One region of the Arhodomonas sp. KWT genome, then DNA from elsewhere that is predicted to be linked to it. Evidence: predicted binding sites of a transcription regulator. Region 1 holds the regulator's gene; the other holds the start of a gene.
What was found. Region 1 encodes FliA, which starts transcription of late flagellar genes. Its sites were predicted from a motif close to GCTAAAGTTNNNNNNNNNNCNGCCGATA; they were not measured.
Positions count from the first base shown of each region.

Region 2: the regulator FliA is predicted to act here: its motif matches at 3,041-3,068, upstream of G7A99_RS05825 (methyl-accepting chemotaxis protein).

Region 1 covers NZ_WNXE01000001.1:44,623-54,079, reverse strand. Annotated here, with positions in the region: gene G7A99_RS00275 (chemotaxis protein CheA) at 1-1,957, opposite strand, end outside; gene G7A99_RS00270 (protein phosphatase CheZ) at 1,969-2,721, opposite strand; gene cheY (chemotaxis response regulator CheY) at 2,725-3,117, opposite strand; gene G7A99_RS00260 (RNA polymerase sigma factor FliA) at 3,218-3,943, opposite strand; gene G7A99_RS00255 (MinD/ParA family protein) at 3,940-4,779, opposite strand; gene flhF (flagellar biosynthesis protein FlhF) at 4,812-6,263, opposite strand; gene flhA (flagellar biosynthesis protein FlhA) at 6,295-8,403, opposite strand; gene flhB (flagellar biosynthesis protein FlhB) at 8,413-9,457, opposite strand, start outside.
Region 2 covers NZ_WNXE01000019.1:22,221-26,861, reverse strand. Annotated here, with positions in the region: partial or broken gene G7A99_RS25225 (hypothetical protein) at 1-876, shown strand, start outside; gene G7A99_RS05825 (methyl-accepting chemotaxis protein) at 1,003-2,964, opposite strand; gene G7A99_RS05820 (LysR substrate-binding domain-containing protein) at 3,115-4,059, opposite strand; partial or broken gene G7A99_RS05815 (class III extradiol ring-cleavage dioxygenase) at 4,210-4,641, shown strand, end outside.

The DNA of each region.
Region 1 (9,457 bases):
CCAGCCAGCGTTCGAGGAAGAACAGCGGCATCGCCTTGTGACGGACCATGACCGTGAGTCGCCCGTCCACCACGTTGGTACGGCCGCGCTCGAGCTCGAAGATCTCGCGGACCACGGACATCGGCAGCGCGAACTTGCGCCCGGCGATGCGCACCATGAGGGTCGGCAGGATGGCCAGCGTCAGCGGCACCTTGATGCGGATGATCGTGCCCCGGCCCAGCTCGGAATCGATATCGATGGTGCCGTTGAGCTGGGAGATGCTGTTCTTGACGACATCCATACCCACGCCGCGCCCGGAGACGTCCGAGATCTGCTCCTTGGTGGAGAAGCCGGGCGCGAAGATGAGGTTGTAGCACTCGCTGTCGTCGAGCCGCCGTGCGGACTCCGCGTCCAGAACGCCCTTCTTGACCGCGATCTCGCGGAGCTTGTCCGGGTCCATGCCGCGGCCGTCATCGGCGATGGTCAGCAGGATGTGATCGCCCTCCTGCTCGGCGGCGAGGCGCACGGTGCCGGTGCGCCGCTTGCCGGCACTCTGGCGCTCGTCCGGGGGCTCCAGGCCGTGGTCCACGGAGTTGCGGATGAGGTGGACGAGCGGATCCGCCAGTGCCTCGACCAGGTTCTTGTCCAGATCCGTCTCCTCGCCGGCGGTGACGAGCTCGACCTCCTTTTCCAGGTTGCGGGCGAGATCGCGGATGACCCGCGGGAAACGGCCGAAGACCTTGCGGATGGGCTGCATCCGGGTCTTCATCACGGAGTTCTGCAGGTCCGAGGTGACGTGCTCGAGGTTGCCCACCGCATGGGAGAGACGCTCGTCGCCAATCTCGCCGCGGAGGTTCGCGAGGCGGTTGCGCACCAGCACGAGCTCGCCGACGAGGTTCATGATGTCGTCGAGCTTTGCGGTGTCCACGCGCACGCTGGTCTCACCGCGGTGCCCGTGTCCGCCGGCGCCGTGCTGACCGCCGCCCGCGGCGGCACCGCCGTCGCCACCGCCCTGGTGCCCACCGCCGGCCGACGCCTCGGGGCGGCGGGACGACGGCTCCCGCGCAGCGGAGGATCCGCCGCCGGAGGCCACGGGCGTCTCCGCAGCGTCCGTCTGGCCCCCCGTCGGACCCTGGCCGCTGCCGTGAAGCTGATCGAGGACCTTTTCGAACTCGTCGTCGGTGATCTCGTCGCCGTCGGCGGCGTCCCCGGGACCTTGCCCGTCGGCGGCATTAGCCGGGGCGGATGGGACACCGTGATGACTACCCTCGCCATGGAGGTCGTCGAGCAGGCGTTCGAACTCGTCGTCGGTGATCTCGTCACCGGCGGCGGCCCCCGCACCCGCGCTCGCGCCCGCGCCCGCGCCTTCCACGGCAGTGTCCTTCGCCGCGGCTGAACCGCCGTCTCCGACCCCTTCACCATCGAGGGCATCGAGCAGCGCCTCGAACTCCTGGTCGCTGATATCCCCGGACGCGGCCTCCTGACCGCCAGGTGCGGCGGCGCCGGAGGGCGCGGCCGTCGTTCCACCCGTGCCCTCGCCTGCCGACGCCCCGTCCGAGGCGGACGTGGCTGCACCGCCGGCATTGTCGTCCGGCTGGTTATGACTGCGCAGCGCCTGCAGCAGGCCCCCCGGCGCGGGTTCGAGATCCTGGGCGTCCTCGATGCGGTCGAACATGCCATTGACCACGTCCAGGGCCTGGGGCACGTCGTCCATGAGCTCCGGGCTCATCTGCTTCTCGCCCTGGCGCAGGAGATTGAAGATGTCCTCGGTCTGATGGCAGACGTCGACGAGCTCGTCGAGGCCGAGGAATCCGGCACCGCCCTTGATGGTATGAAAGCCGCGGAACACCGAATTGAGGAGGTCGCGGTCCTCCGGCGCCTGCTCCAGCGAGACGAGCTGCTCGCCGAGTCCCTCGAGGATCTCCCGGGACTCCACCAGAAAGTCCTGGACGATGTCGTCCTGCGGATCGATAGCCATGCGTGTCTCCCTCAGAAGCCGAGGCTGGAGAGCAGGTCGTCGACGTCGTCCTGGCCCGATACGACATCGTCGTCGTCCTGGCCCGGGACCGCAGGTCCACTGAGCTGCTGCTCCGCACGTTCATCCGCCTTATCGGCAGCACGCGGCTTTTCTTCAGCGATCCGCGCCCCGGAAATGCGCACGAGCTCGACCAGGCCGTCCTCGACCTCCTGAACCAGGGTGATGACGCGGCGGATGATCTGGCCGGTGATGTCCTGGTAATCCTGCGCCATCAACGCTTCGGAAAGCGCGTTGTGGAGTGTCTTGCCGTTGTCTGCGGCGGCGGCCAGGAAGGCCTCGATGTCGTGGCTGAGGCCCCGGAAATCGTCGGCGCTCAGCTCACGCCGGCGGAACTGCTGCCACCGCTCGTGGAGCGTCCCGGCCCGGGCAGCGACCTCGTCGGCCAGCGGCAGGCTGGTCTCGACGGCCTCCAGCGTGCGGTGGGCGGCACGGGAGGTCACCTCGATGACATGGTTGAGCCGCTCCCGGGCATCGGGGATCTCGCTCGCGGCGATATCGGTGAGGCGGCTGTCCACGCGAAAGGACTTGAGGGCCTCGTGGAGCTCGCGGGTAAGCTGGCCGATCTCCTGGAAGAGCTCGCTCTCACGCAGTCGCGTTAGCTCATCGACGGTCTCCTGCATGCCCGGGTCGTCGCCGGCCTCGACACGTTCGATGAGCGTGCGTGCTAGCGCGAGATATTCCTGGCTGCGCTGGCTGTCGCTCATCGCCTAACCCCCCGCATTGATGCGCTCGAAGATCTTCTCGATCTTCTCCTTGAGCGTCACGGCGGTGAAGGGCTTGACGATATAGCCGTTCACGCCCGCCTGGGCCGCCGCGATGATCTGCTCGCGCTTGGCCTCGGCGGTGACCATCAGGATGGGCAGCTCGGCCAGTTCCTCATCGGCACGGACGTTCTTGAGCAGGTCCATACCGGTCATGCCCGGCATGTTCCAGTCCGTGATGAGCAGGTCGAAACCGCCACGCTTGAGTATGGGCAGCGCGGTGTTGCCGTCGTCGGCCTCCGAGATGTTGTCGAAGCCGAGATCCCGCAGAAGATTACGGATAATGCGCCGCATGGTGGAAAAATCGTCCACCACGAGGATTTTCATGTGCTTGTCCAGTGCCACGCCGATCCCCCTGAGTGGAAACGCGAGTTATTGTGAGGCCTCACCGCCGGCGGCGGTGTGCACGCCCCCGTCGCGGGGGCGCCCCGATCGGTGTCTATCCATCCAACCAATCGGCAAGGGAGGCCTTGAGCTTTAGCATTATCTTGCCACGAATCTGGCTGACACGTGACTCGCTCACCCCGAGGACCTCGCCGATCTCGCGCAGATTGAGTTCCTCGTCATAGTAGAGCTGCATCACCAGCTGGTCGCGTTCACTGAGGCCGCGGATGGCCTCGGCAAGGTCGGCGCGGAAGTGACCGTCGGTCAGCACGTCCTGCGGTGACGGGCCATCCCCGGCGGGGTCGTGGGTCTCGCCGGTCTGCGGATCCGTCTGGTCCATGCTGAACAGGTGCGCGCTCGAGGCGTCGGCGAGCATACCGTGGTAGTCGTCGACACTCACGCCCAGCCTGGCGGCGACCTCGGCGTCCCGGGGCTCACGGCCGAGCTCGTTCTCCAGGACGTGGATGGCTTCGGCGGCCTCCCGGGAGCGGCGGTGCACGGAACGCGGTGTCCAGTCGAGGCGCCGGATCTCATCGAGCATGGCACCGCGGATGCGGATGCCGGCATAGGTCTGGAACGAGGCGCCCTGGCTGGCGTCGAACTGCCGCGCCGCCTCCAGCAGGCCGACCATGCCCGCCTGGATGAGGTCCTCGATCTGCACGCTCGGAGGCAGTCGGCTCGCCAGGTGGTGAGCGATGCGTCGCACCAGCGGGGCGTTCGCCACCAGCAGGTCGTCGCTGCTCCCCCGCTGGACCGCCTCGTAGAGCGCATGTCCATTCATTCGGAGACCTCCCGGACGCGACTGCCATAGCGTATGACACGCTCGACGAAGAACTCCAGCTGGCCGTCGGCGCGGCTCGGCAGCGGCCACTGTTCGAGGCGCGCCGCCAGCGCCTGGAAGGCCCGGGCCGACGGGCAGGAGGGATACATCGAGACCACCGCGCGCTGGCGCTGAACCGCGGCACGCAGGCGATCGTCCTCGGGGACGGCGCCGAGGTATTCCAAGGTCACGTCCAGGAAGCGGTCGAGCACGCGCGCGAGCTTGCCGTAGAGATTCTGGCCCTCCCGCGGCCCCGGGACACGGTTGGCGACCATGTGGAAACGCTGCACGCCGTGGTCGCGGTTGAGCACCTTGATCAGCGCGTAGGCATCGGTGAGCGAGGACGGCTCGTCGCAGACCACCACCAGGACCTCCCGCGCGGCGCGGGCGAAGCTCATCACCGAGTCGGAGATGCCGGCGGCGGTATCGACGAACAGGTAATCAAGGTCAACGGCGAGCTCGCTGAAGCTGCGGATCAGGCCCGCGTGCTCGGCGCCGGAGAGCTCGGCCATGCGCTGGGTTCCCGAGGAGGCGGGAACGATGTGAATGCCCTCCGGTCCCTCGAGCAGGACCTCCTCCAGCCCGGCCTCGCCATCCAGCACATGGGCGAGATTACGCTTGGGCGAGAGCCCCAGGAGCACGTCCACGTTGGCGAGGCCGAGATCGGCATCGAAGAGCATCACGCCACGCCCCTCCCGCGCCAGGGCGCTCGCCAGATTCACGGATACGTTGGTCTTGCCCACGCCCCCCTTGCCGCTGGCCACCGCGACCACCTTGACCGGCTTCGGCTCGCTCATTCGTCTCAATCCCGCTGCCTGATCCATGCCCCTCAGCCCTGCCGTGCCAGGCTGCCCGCGAAGGCCACCGCCAGGGACTCGTCGTCCTCGTTCTCACCGTCGCTATCCGCCGCGAGGGCCTCCGCCTCGCCGACCAGCGCATCCGCCCGCGCCGGGCGCAGATCCTCGGGCACGCGCTGACCGTCGGCCACGTACGCAATCGGCAGCCGGCCACGCATCACCGCCGTGAGCACCCCGCCCAGACTCGCAGCCTCGTCGACCTTGCTCAGGATACACCCCACCGGGCCCACGGCGCGAAATGCGCGCAGGGTCTCCATCAGGGTCGGCAGCTGGGTGTTCGCCGACAGCACCAGGTACGGCCGGATCCGATGGGCGCCGTCCTTGAGCGCGCGCATCTGCTCGGCGAGGCGCATGTCGCGCTGGCTCATCCCGGCGGTGTCGATGAGCACCAGGCGCCGGTCGGAGAAATCGTCGAGCAGCTCGGCGAGCTCCTCGCCGTCGGCCGCGGCATGAACCGGCACACCGAGGATCCGCGCGAAGTTGCGCAGCTGCTCCTGGCCGCCGATGCGGAAGTTGTCCGTGGTCACCAGCGCCACCTGGTTGCGACCGTGGCGCAGGGTAAAGCGGGCCGCCAGCTTGGCGACAGTGGTGGTCTTGCCCACCCCGGTGGGGCCGACGACGGCCACCGCCCCGCCCCGCTCGATGATTTCGTCGTCGCTGGTGGCCACGTGCTCGGTGACCAGGGACATGGCCTCACGCCAGGCGTGATCCGGGTCCTCACGGCTGGTAACCGCGTCGGCGAGGCCGCGGCAGACGTCCGGGCCGAACCCCATGCCGTGCAGCCGGCGCATCAGCGTCGCCCGGGCGGGCGTGGCACGGCCCATCTGCTGCCACTCCATGAGCGTGAGCTGGTTCTCGAACAGCGAGCGCAGGGTGCGCAGCTCCTCGCGCATGGCCTGCATGGCTGGCTCCTGGGTCCACTCGATGCGGTTGCTCGCCGAGCGCGTCCGGCGGGTGCCCGCGGGCTCGGGGTCGTCGTCGTCGCCGCTATCGTCACCGCCGGCGAAACGCTCGTAGTCCAACGCGAGCGACGGTGCGCCGTCGCGCCGTCGCGTCGGCGCCGGTTTATCGTCACCCGCCGGGCCCTCGTCCCCGTCATCCCCCACCGTCACCGAGAAACCCCCGGCCGGAGCCGTGTCCTCCCGGGCCGCTGCATCGGCGTCGGCGCGGGCGAGCAGCCGCTCGAATCCGTCCGCCCCGCCGCCGGTGATCTCGCCGGCCCCACCGGCATGCCGCGCGGTCCGGCGCTCCTCGCGGGCGACGGCCTCGCGCACCGCCTGCTCGTCATAGTCCACCGCCGAGATCACCTCGACGCCCCCCTCCACCCGTCGCGAGGAGAGGATGACCGCATCCGCGCCGTGCGACTCGCGCACCTGACGCATGGCTGAACGCATGTCCTCGGCGAATACGCGCTTGATCTTCATGCTGCCGCTCCACTAGGGCCGTCAAACCGGGTCAGCCCGCCTGCGAGACCTCCTGCTGTCCCACCGTGGCGACGACCCGGACCTCCCGTTCGTCGGGTATCTCGTTGTAGGAAAGCACGTGCAGTCCGGGACTCGCGTGCCGCGTGAGCCGGTAGAGCCAGCTCCTGAGTCCCGGCGAGGTGAGCAGCACCGCGGGCTGACCGCTCATCTCCTGGCGCCGGGCACTCTGGGTCAGCGAGCGCTGCAGACGCTCGGCGAGCCCCGGCTCGAAGCCGGCGGCCCCCTCGGATACCCCCTGGATAGTGTCTTGCAACAACTGTTCCAGCTGTGGCTCCAGCGTAATCACCGGCAGCTCGCCGTTGATGCCGGAGATCCCCTGGACGATCATCCGGCCCAGGGCCTCGCGCACGATCTGCGTGAGCTGCTGCGGGTCCTGAACCCGCGGGCCGTGCTCCGCCAGGGTCTCGACGATGGAGCGCATATCCCGCAGCGGCACCCGCTCCGAGAGCAGGTTCTGGAGGACCTTGGTGACCACCGACAGCGACAGGGTGGTCGGAACCAGCTCCTCGACCAGCTTGGGCTGCTGGCGCGCGAGCATGTCCAGCAGCTTCTGGGTCTCGTCGTGGCCGAGCAGCTGGTGGGCGTTGTCCTGGACGACCTGGCTGAGATGGGTGGCAACCACGGTGCTGCTGTCAACCACGGTGTAGCCCAGGCTCTGGGCATAGTCGCGCTGATTGGCGTCGATCCAGACCGCCTCCAGGCCGAAGGCGGGATCCCGCGTCGGCGCACCGTCTAGCCGACCGGACACGGTCCCCGGATTGATCGCCAGCTCCCGGCCGGGCTGGACCTCGGCCTCGCCCACGGGCACCCCCAGGACGCTGATCCGGTAGGCGTTCGGGGCAAGATCGAGGTTGTCACGGATGTGCACCGACGGCACCAGAAAGCCGAGGTCCTGGGAAACCTTCTTGCGCACACCCTTGATCCGGGTGAGCAGCTGGCCGTCCTGGTTACGGTCCACCAGCGGGATCAGCCCGTAGCCCACCTCCAGACCGACGGTATCCACCGGCGGCACGTCCTCCCAGGTGAGCTCGCGCTGCTCCGGCCGCGACGCCTCCGCCTCCTGACCCGCCGGCGCCGGTGTCTCCGCCGCCGCGGTCTCCTCCTCCCGGCGCTTCTGCCACCAGGCCCCCCCCAGGCACAGACCGCCGAGGAGCAGGAAGGTGAGGTTCGGCATGCCCGGGATCAGGCCGATTGAGGCGACGATGCCGCCGCTGATCAGCAGCACGCGGCGGTTACTGAACAGCTGCGAGAGCACGGCGCCGGCCATGTCCTGGGACGACGACACGCGGGTGACGAGGATGGCCGTGGCCGTGGAGAGCACCAGTGACGGGATCTGCGCGACCAGGCCGTCGCCGATGGTGAGCAGGGTGTAGTTCTGCATCGCCTGGCCCGCCGGCATATCGTGCTGGAGCACGCCCACCGCCAGGCCGCCGATGATGTTGATGAACAGGATCAGGATGCCGGCGATGGCGTCGCCGCGCACGAACTTGCTGGCGCCGTCCATGGAGCCGTAGAAGTCCGCCTCCTGGGCGACGTCCTCGCGCCGCTCCTTCGCCTGCTGCTGGTCGATGATGCCGGCGTTGAGGTCGGCGTCGATGGCCATCTGCTTGCCGGGCAGCGCGTCCAGGGTGAAGCGCGCGCTGACCTCGGAGACGCGCCCGGCACCCTTGGTCACCACCACGAAGTTGATGATCACCAGGATCGCGAAGACCACCAGGCCCACCGCGTAGTTGCCGCCGATGACGAACGAGCCGAAGGACTCGATCACGTTGCCCGCCGCGCCCGGACCGGTGTGCCCTTCGATCAGCACCACCCGGGTGGAGGCGACGTTGAGGGCCAGACGCAGCAGCGTCGCCACCAGCAGCACCGTGGGGAACGCCGCGAAGTCCAGCGGGCGATGGCTGTAGACCGTCACCAGCAGGATCACCAGGCTCAACACGATGTTGAAGGTGAACAACAGGTCCAGCGCCAGCGGCGGCAGGGGCACCACCATCATCGCCAGCAGCGCGATGAGCAGTGCCGGCGTGCCGAGCCCGGTGACCCCGAAGCGCCGCCAGTTGCGAGAGATTACCGCCGCCATGTCCGTGCCTTACTCCTGTGCCGCGCCGCGCCGCGCGTACTGCCTGAATTCCTCGGGGACCTCCGGCGCCGGGGGCGGCCCGCCCGCCGTACCCCGCCGCAGCCGGAAGATGTAGGCGAGCACCTGGGCCACCGCCAGGTAGAGGCCCGCCGGGATCTCGTCGTCTATGTCCGTGGTGTGATAGAGCGCCCGTGCGAGCTGCGGCGCCTCGAACAGCGGCACCCGGTGCTCGCCGGCGAGCTCGCGGATGCGCCGGGCGAGCTGGTCACCCCCCTTGGCGACCACCCGCGGCGCGCGCATGTTCGCGCCGTCGTAACGCAGCGCCACCGCGAAATGGGTGGGGTTGGTGACCACCACGTCCGCCTCGGGCACCGCCTCCATCATCCGTCCCCGGGCCAGCTCCTGCTGGAGCTGGCGGATACGGCCCTTGACCTCGGGCTTGCCCTCGGTGTCCTTGAACTCGTCCTTGACCTCCTGCTTGGTCATGCGCAGCTTCTTGGTGTGGTCCCAGATCTGGTAGGGGATATCCACCGCCGCGATGAGGATCAGCGAGACGGAGAGAACGAGGAAGGTGCCGAAGAACAGGTCGGCCGCCTGCGCCGCGCCCGCGGCCAGCGGCATGCCCGTGAGCGCCTGGAAGTCGCGGAGCTGGACCTTCAGCATCACCACCCCCACTGTCCCCACCACCGTGATCTTGGCCAGCGCCTTGCCGAGCTCCACCAGGCCATTGACGCCGAATATCCGCTTGAATCCCTTGAGGGGACTGATCTTCTCGAGCTTCGGCGCCAGCGCCTTGCCGCTGAACGACCAGCCACCCAGCGCCACCGGCGCCACCAGGTTGACCGCGAGCATGATCAGCGCGAACGGCGCCACCACGAGGATGCCCTGGATGATCGCCTCCTCGAACATGCGCACGGGAGCATTCGGGTCGAAGGCGGCGGCGCGGTCGACGGCGAGGTTGCCGCGCAGCAGCGCGTCCAGGCCATCGGCCATATAGCCGCCGAGCCCTAGCAGCCCCACCGCGGCGGCGAGCATGGCGAGGGTGGTGCTCAGC
Region 2 (4,641 bases), on a different contig from region 1:
GCCTTCGCCCGCGCGGTGCCGGCAAGCGAGTTCGACGCGAACTGGCGGGCGTTCACCCTGGGCCGGCGATTCGTCGTCGAGGGTGCGGAGGCGATCGCCCGGACCTTCGGCGAGACGGCGGCACACGAGGACCCGCTGGCCCCCCTTCACGCGAGCCTGCGCGACGGCACCGCGCCCTGGGAGCGCAGCGGACGGCTCGCGAACGCCCTCGAGCGGGCGACCGACAGCCTCGCCGCACGCCTGCCGGAGATCGAGCGCGAACACCTCGGCCAGTATGTCCACGATCTGCTGGTCTACGACCGCGGTGCCCGCCTCGACGACTTCCTCGCCGACGCCGCGCGACTGCCCGGGCTGTACCCGGACGCGGCACACCAGCGTATCGCGCTGCGGGCCCTCGCCAGGACCTACTTCATCAAGGACGAGGTGTTCGTCTCGCACCTGCTGGTCTCGCCGCTGGAGCGCGAGCGCGCCCGCCGGCGCTACGGCCACCTCGGCCGCAGCGTGGAGGTGGGGCACATCAACCGTCCGAGCTTCGACGTCGCCGGCCGCAGGATCGAATTCGATCTGAACCCGCGGGACTGGATGCTGCGCACCATGCGTCACCTGCGCGTGCTGCGCCGCGTCCTGCCCCGGTGGCACCGGCGCGAGAACGCCATCGCCCGGCAAATCCGGGAGGAACTGCTGGAGGCCGTGCCCCGCCTGGCCGTGGACGAGCGCCGCCGGCGGCTCATGCAGCTGGACAACGTCAAGGGCTACCGGGAGACCCGTTACGAGCAGGCCGAGGCCGTACTGGGCGCCGGCGCGGCAACCTCCGAGTTCCCCGAGCGGGCGCCGCGCACGGCCGGGGTGCACCGGCCCGGGGCCACCGCCCGCTGACGCCGGCCCTCGGCCGGGGCATGAGGCGGGCAGGCCGCGCCCCAGTGGCCCGCCACCGCGGCGACGGAGCGCGTACAGCGTGGCGGTGGCGCACGGCCACCCGGACCCCGGCAGGGCCGGCTGTGCTCAGACCCTGAAGCGCCCGACGACCTCGCGCAGCGTCTCGCCGAGTCGCGCGAGTTCGTCGCTGGCGGTACGCGTCTGATCCATGCCTTCGGAGCTGCTTCCGGCGGCCTCGACGATCTGGGCGATATTGCGGTTGATCTCCTCGGCCACCTGGCTCTGCTCCTCCGCCGCCGTGGCGACCTGGGTGATCTGGCCGTGGATCCCGGCGACCGCCTCCTCGATGGCCCGCAGGGCTTCACCCGCCTCGTTTGCCCGTTCCTGATTGCGCACCGAGCGTTCCCGGGAACGGTCCATGATCTCCACGGCGGCCGCCGTGTCCGTGGTCAAGCCATCGATGATCTCGCGGATCTGCACGGCGGACTCGTTGCTGCGTTTGGCCAGCGCCCGCACCTCCTCGGCGACCACCGCAAAGCCGCGCCCCTGCTCGCCCGCCCGGGCCGCCTCGATCGCAGCATTCAGCGCCAGGAGATTGGTCTGTTCGGTCACCTCGTAGATGACATCGAGCACAGTACGGATCTCCTGGCTGCGGGCCTCGACCTTCGCCACCGCCTCGCTGGTACGCTGGATATCGGTGGCGAGCGTATCCATCGAATCCCGGTTCTCGGCGACGATGCGGTTGCCGTCACGCGCCCTTTCGTCCGCCTGGGAGGCAGACGTCTCGACCTCGCCGGAGTTGCGGGATATCTCCTGCACGGTCGCCGTCATCTCGTTGATCGCCGAGGCGATCTGGTCCGTTTCGTTGCTCTGCTGTCGTACCACGTCCTGGGTCTGGGCAGCGACCTGGTTGAGCTCTTCGGCAGACGAGGCAAGCTGCTGGGTAGTACCGCTGACCTCGGAGATGGCACGCCGGACCTTGTCGACGAAGGCATTGAACTGCTCGGCGAGGTCCGTCATCTCGTCCCTGCCATGCACAGGAAGACGCTGCGTGAGATCCCCCTCACCCTCCGCAATGTCACGCATTTTCTCGGTAACGCTGACGATCGGGCGCGTGAGATAACGGGCGATCAGCAATGCCACGAATATGGCGACGACAATCACGGCAACACCGACGGCCGCCATCTGAATGGTCACCCGGTTGGCCGCCGCCATCATCTCCGAGCGCGGGATCAGGCCGATGAACTTCCAGCCGAGCCCGGGCGACGTATAAATACTGGCCTGGTACGCCTTGCCCCCGATCTGCAAGGCCACGGACCCTTCATCGCGTTCCGCCAGCCGGGCGTAATCACCGCCTTCGAGCTCACCGAGGTTGTGGAAGTTGTGATCGGGATTACTGGGGTCGACCAGCACGGTGCCGGTATCCTCGACCAGCATCAGGTAGCCTTCGTCACCGAACTCGATATCCGCGACGCGCTCGGTCAGCGTCTCCAGCGACACGTCCATGCCCTGCACGCCTATCACCTCGCCCCGCCCGTCGCGGATCGTGTGCTCAAAACTCACGATGGCAACGTCGTCGGTGCTGAAATAGTACGCGTCGGTCATGACCGTCTCATTCGGCGACGCCTTTGCCGCGCCGTACCAGGGACGTTCACGCGGATCGTACCCCGCCCCGATCCGACCCTTCGGCCACTGAACGTAACCACCTTCCTCGGTCGCCATGTAGACGTAGGCCAGCTCCGGATGGGCGGAAGCGAAACGATCGTATGCGCCGAATATCTCGGCCTCCACGTCCCCGTTGTCTTCCGGCGTCATCGACATCTCCCGGGACGTGTCGAGATAGGAGGTCACCCCGGAATCCGCCCTGCGTACTGCCGGGTGGCTGGCCATATACGCCGTATTCCGGGAAATCTGGTCGAAAAACCCGGTTATCACACCGTCGACCTGGCGGATCTCACGCAGGCTCCCTTCGGTGAAGCCCGAGACGGCATTGTCACGCGCGGCCTCGACCGCGATGAAGACCATCGCCACGACGGCGACGATGATCGTGCCACCAAAGGCGAGCACCAGCTTACGTGCGATGGACATGCATTTCCCCGTCTGTTTCAAACCTGCTCCCCGGCCGCCCGCGCACAGCCCCTCGCGGGTGGGAGGCTGGTAAAGTAATCGACCAGATCCTCCAAATCTTTACCATTCGTCGACTCCTGCTTCGGGGTCGACAACAGACAGGGATGCCGTTCAGTGGTCCCTCGGCCGGGCAGGCGCCAGGGCCTGGCGCAGGTAGGCCCGGAAGGCACGCACCCGCGCCGGCGCCTCGCTGCCGCGCAGGCTGACCGCGTACAGCGTGCCGCTGGCACACTGCCATTCGGGCAGCACCCGGACCAGGTGCCCCTCCTCCAGCGACCGCCGGGCGACTGGCTCGGGCAGCGGTGCGATCCCTCCCCCGGCAGCAGCGATGCGGTGGACACTGGCGTAGTCCGTCGTGCGGACCCCGGGCCGGACAATCACCGTTACCGGGCGGTTGCGCCGGTCGGTGAGCGTGAGCCTGGCCGCCCCCGTGAGCTCCCGGGATACCACCCACTCGTGATCCGCAAGCGCGGCGGGCGTGTCCGGCACCCCGTGGGCGTCCAGGTACGCGGGCGAGGCATAGAGCGCGATGGCGAAAGACAGCAGGGTGGACGCCCGGTAGCCGGAGTCCGGCAAAGCCCCGGGGGTCGCCCGCAGGGCGAGGTCGATGCGGTTGGCGGCGAGGTCCAGCGCCGTGTCGGTGAGCACCAGCTCCACGGTGATCTGGGGATAGGCCGCGCGAAACCCGGTCACCAGCGGCGGCAGCACATCCATGCCCAGATCCACCGGCGCGGTGACACGCAGGTGGCCGTCCGGTACCGAACGCGAGGCCCGTGCCGTCTCCGCGGCATCGTCCAGCAGTCCCAGGGCCTCCCGGGTACGCGCGAAGAACACCCGCCCCTCCTCGGTGAGCGACACCGCGCGGGGCGTACGCGCCAGCAGCGCGACGCCCAGGCGCCGTTCCAGGCGCGACAGCCGCCGGCTCACACCCCCCTTGGTCTCGCCGAGCCGCTGCGCCGCGGCGGAGACGGTGCCGAGATCCGCAACGGCGCAGAACGCCCTCAGGTCCTCGACGGCCCCGCCAATGGTTTCTGATTCTTCAACCATAAGTTCCATTAATGCCGTCTTACCAAAATATGGAAACTACGGCATGCTGTCTCCCGAATCCAGCGCACTGCACGCGCAATCGAACCGGAGCCCCCGTGCCCCCCGGACCGACACCGTCCCCGCTCCGGCCCGCCCCCCTGAGACTGCGGAGTGACAACCATGAGCGCACCGACACTACCGACACTGTTCATCCCCCACGGGGCGGGCCCGTGCTTCTTCATGGACTGGGACCCCGCCGACACCTGGCACCGCATGGCCGACTGGCTTCGCGCCGTACCCCGGCACGTCGGCCCGCGCCCCCAGGCGGTGGTGGTCGTCTCGGCACACTGGGAGGCACCGGCGTTCACCGTGAACGGGCAGGCCGACCCGCCGTTGCTCTACGACTACGGCGGCTTTCCCCCGCACACCTACGAGCTCACCTACCCGGTGGCGGGCGCGCCGGCCGTCGCCGCCCGCGTGCGCGCACTCCTCGAGGCGGCCGGGCTGGAGACCGCCGAGGAATCCCGGCGCGGTCTGGATCACGGGGTCTTCATCCCCTTCCGGCTCATCCATCCGGATGCCGACGTGCCCATCGTCCAGCTCTCCCTGCGT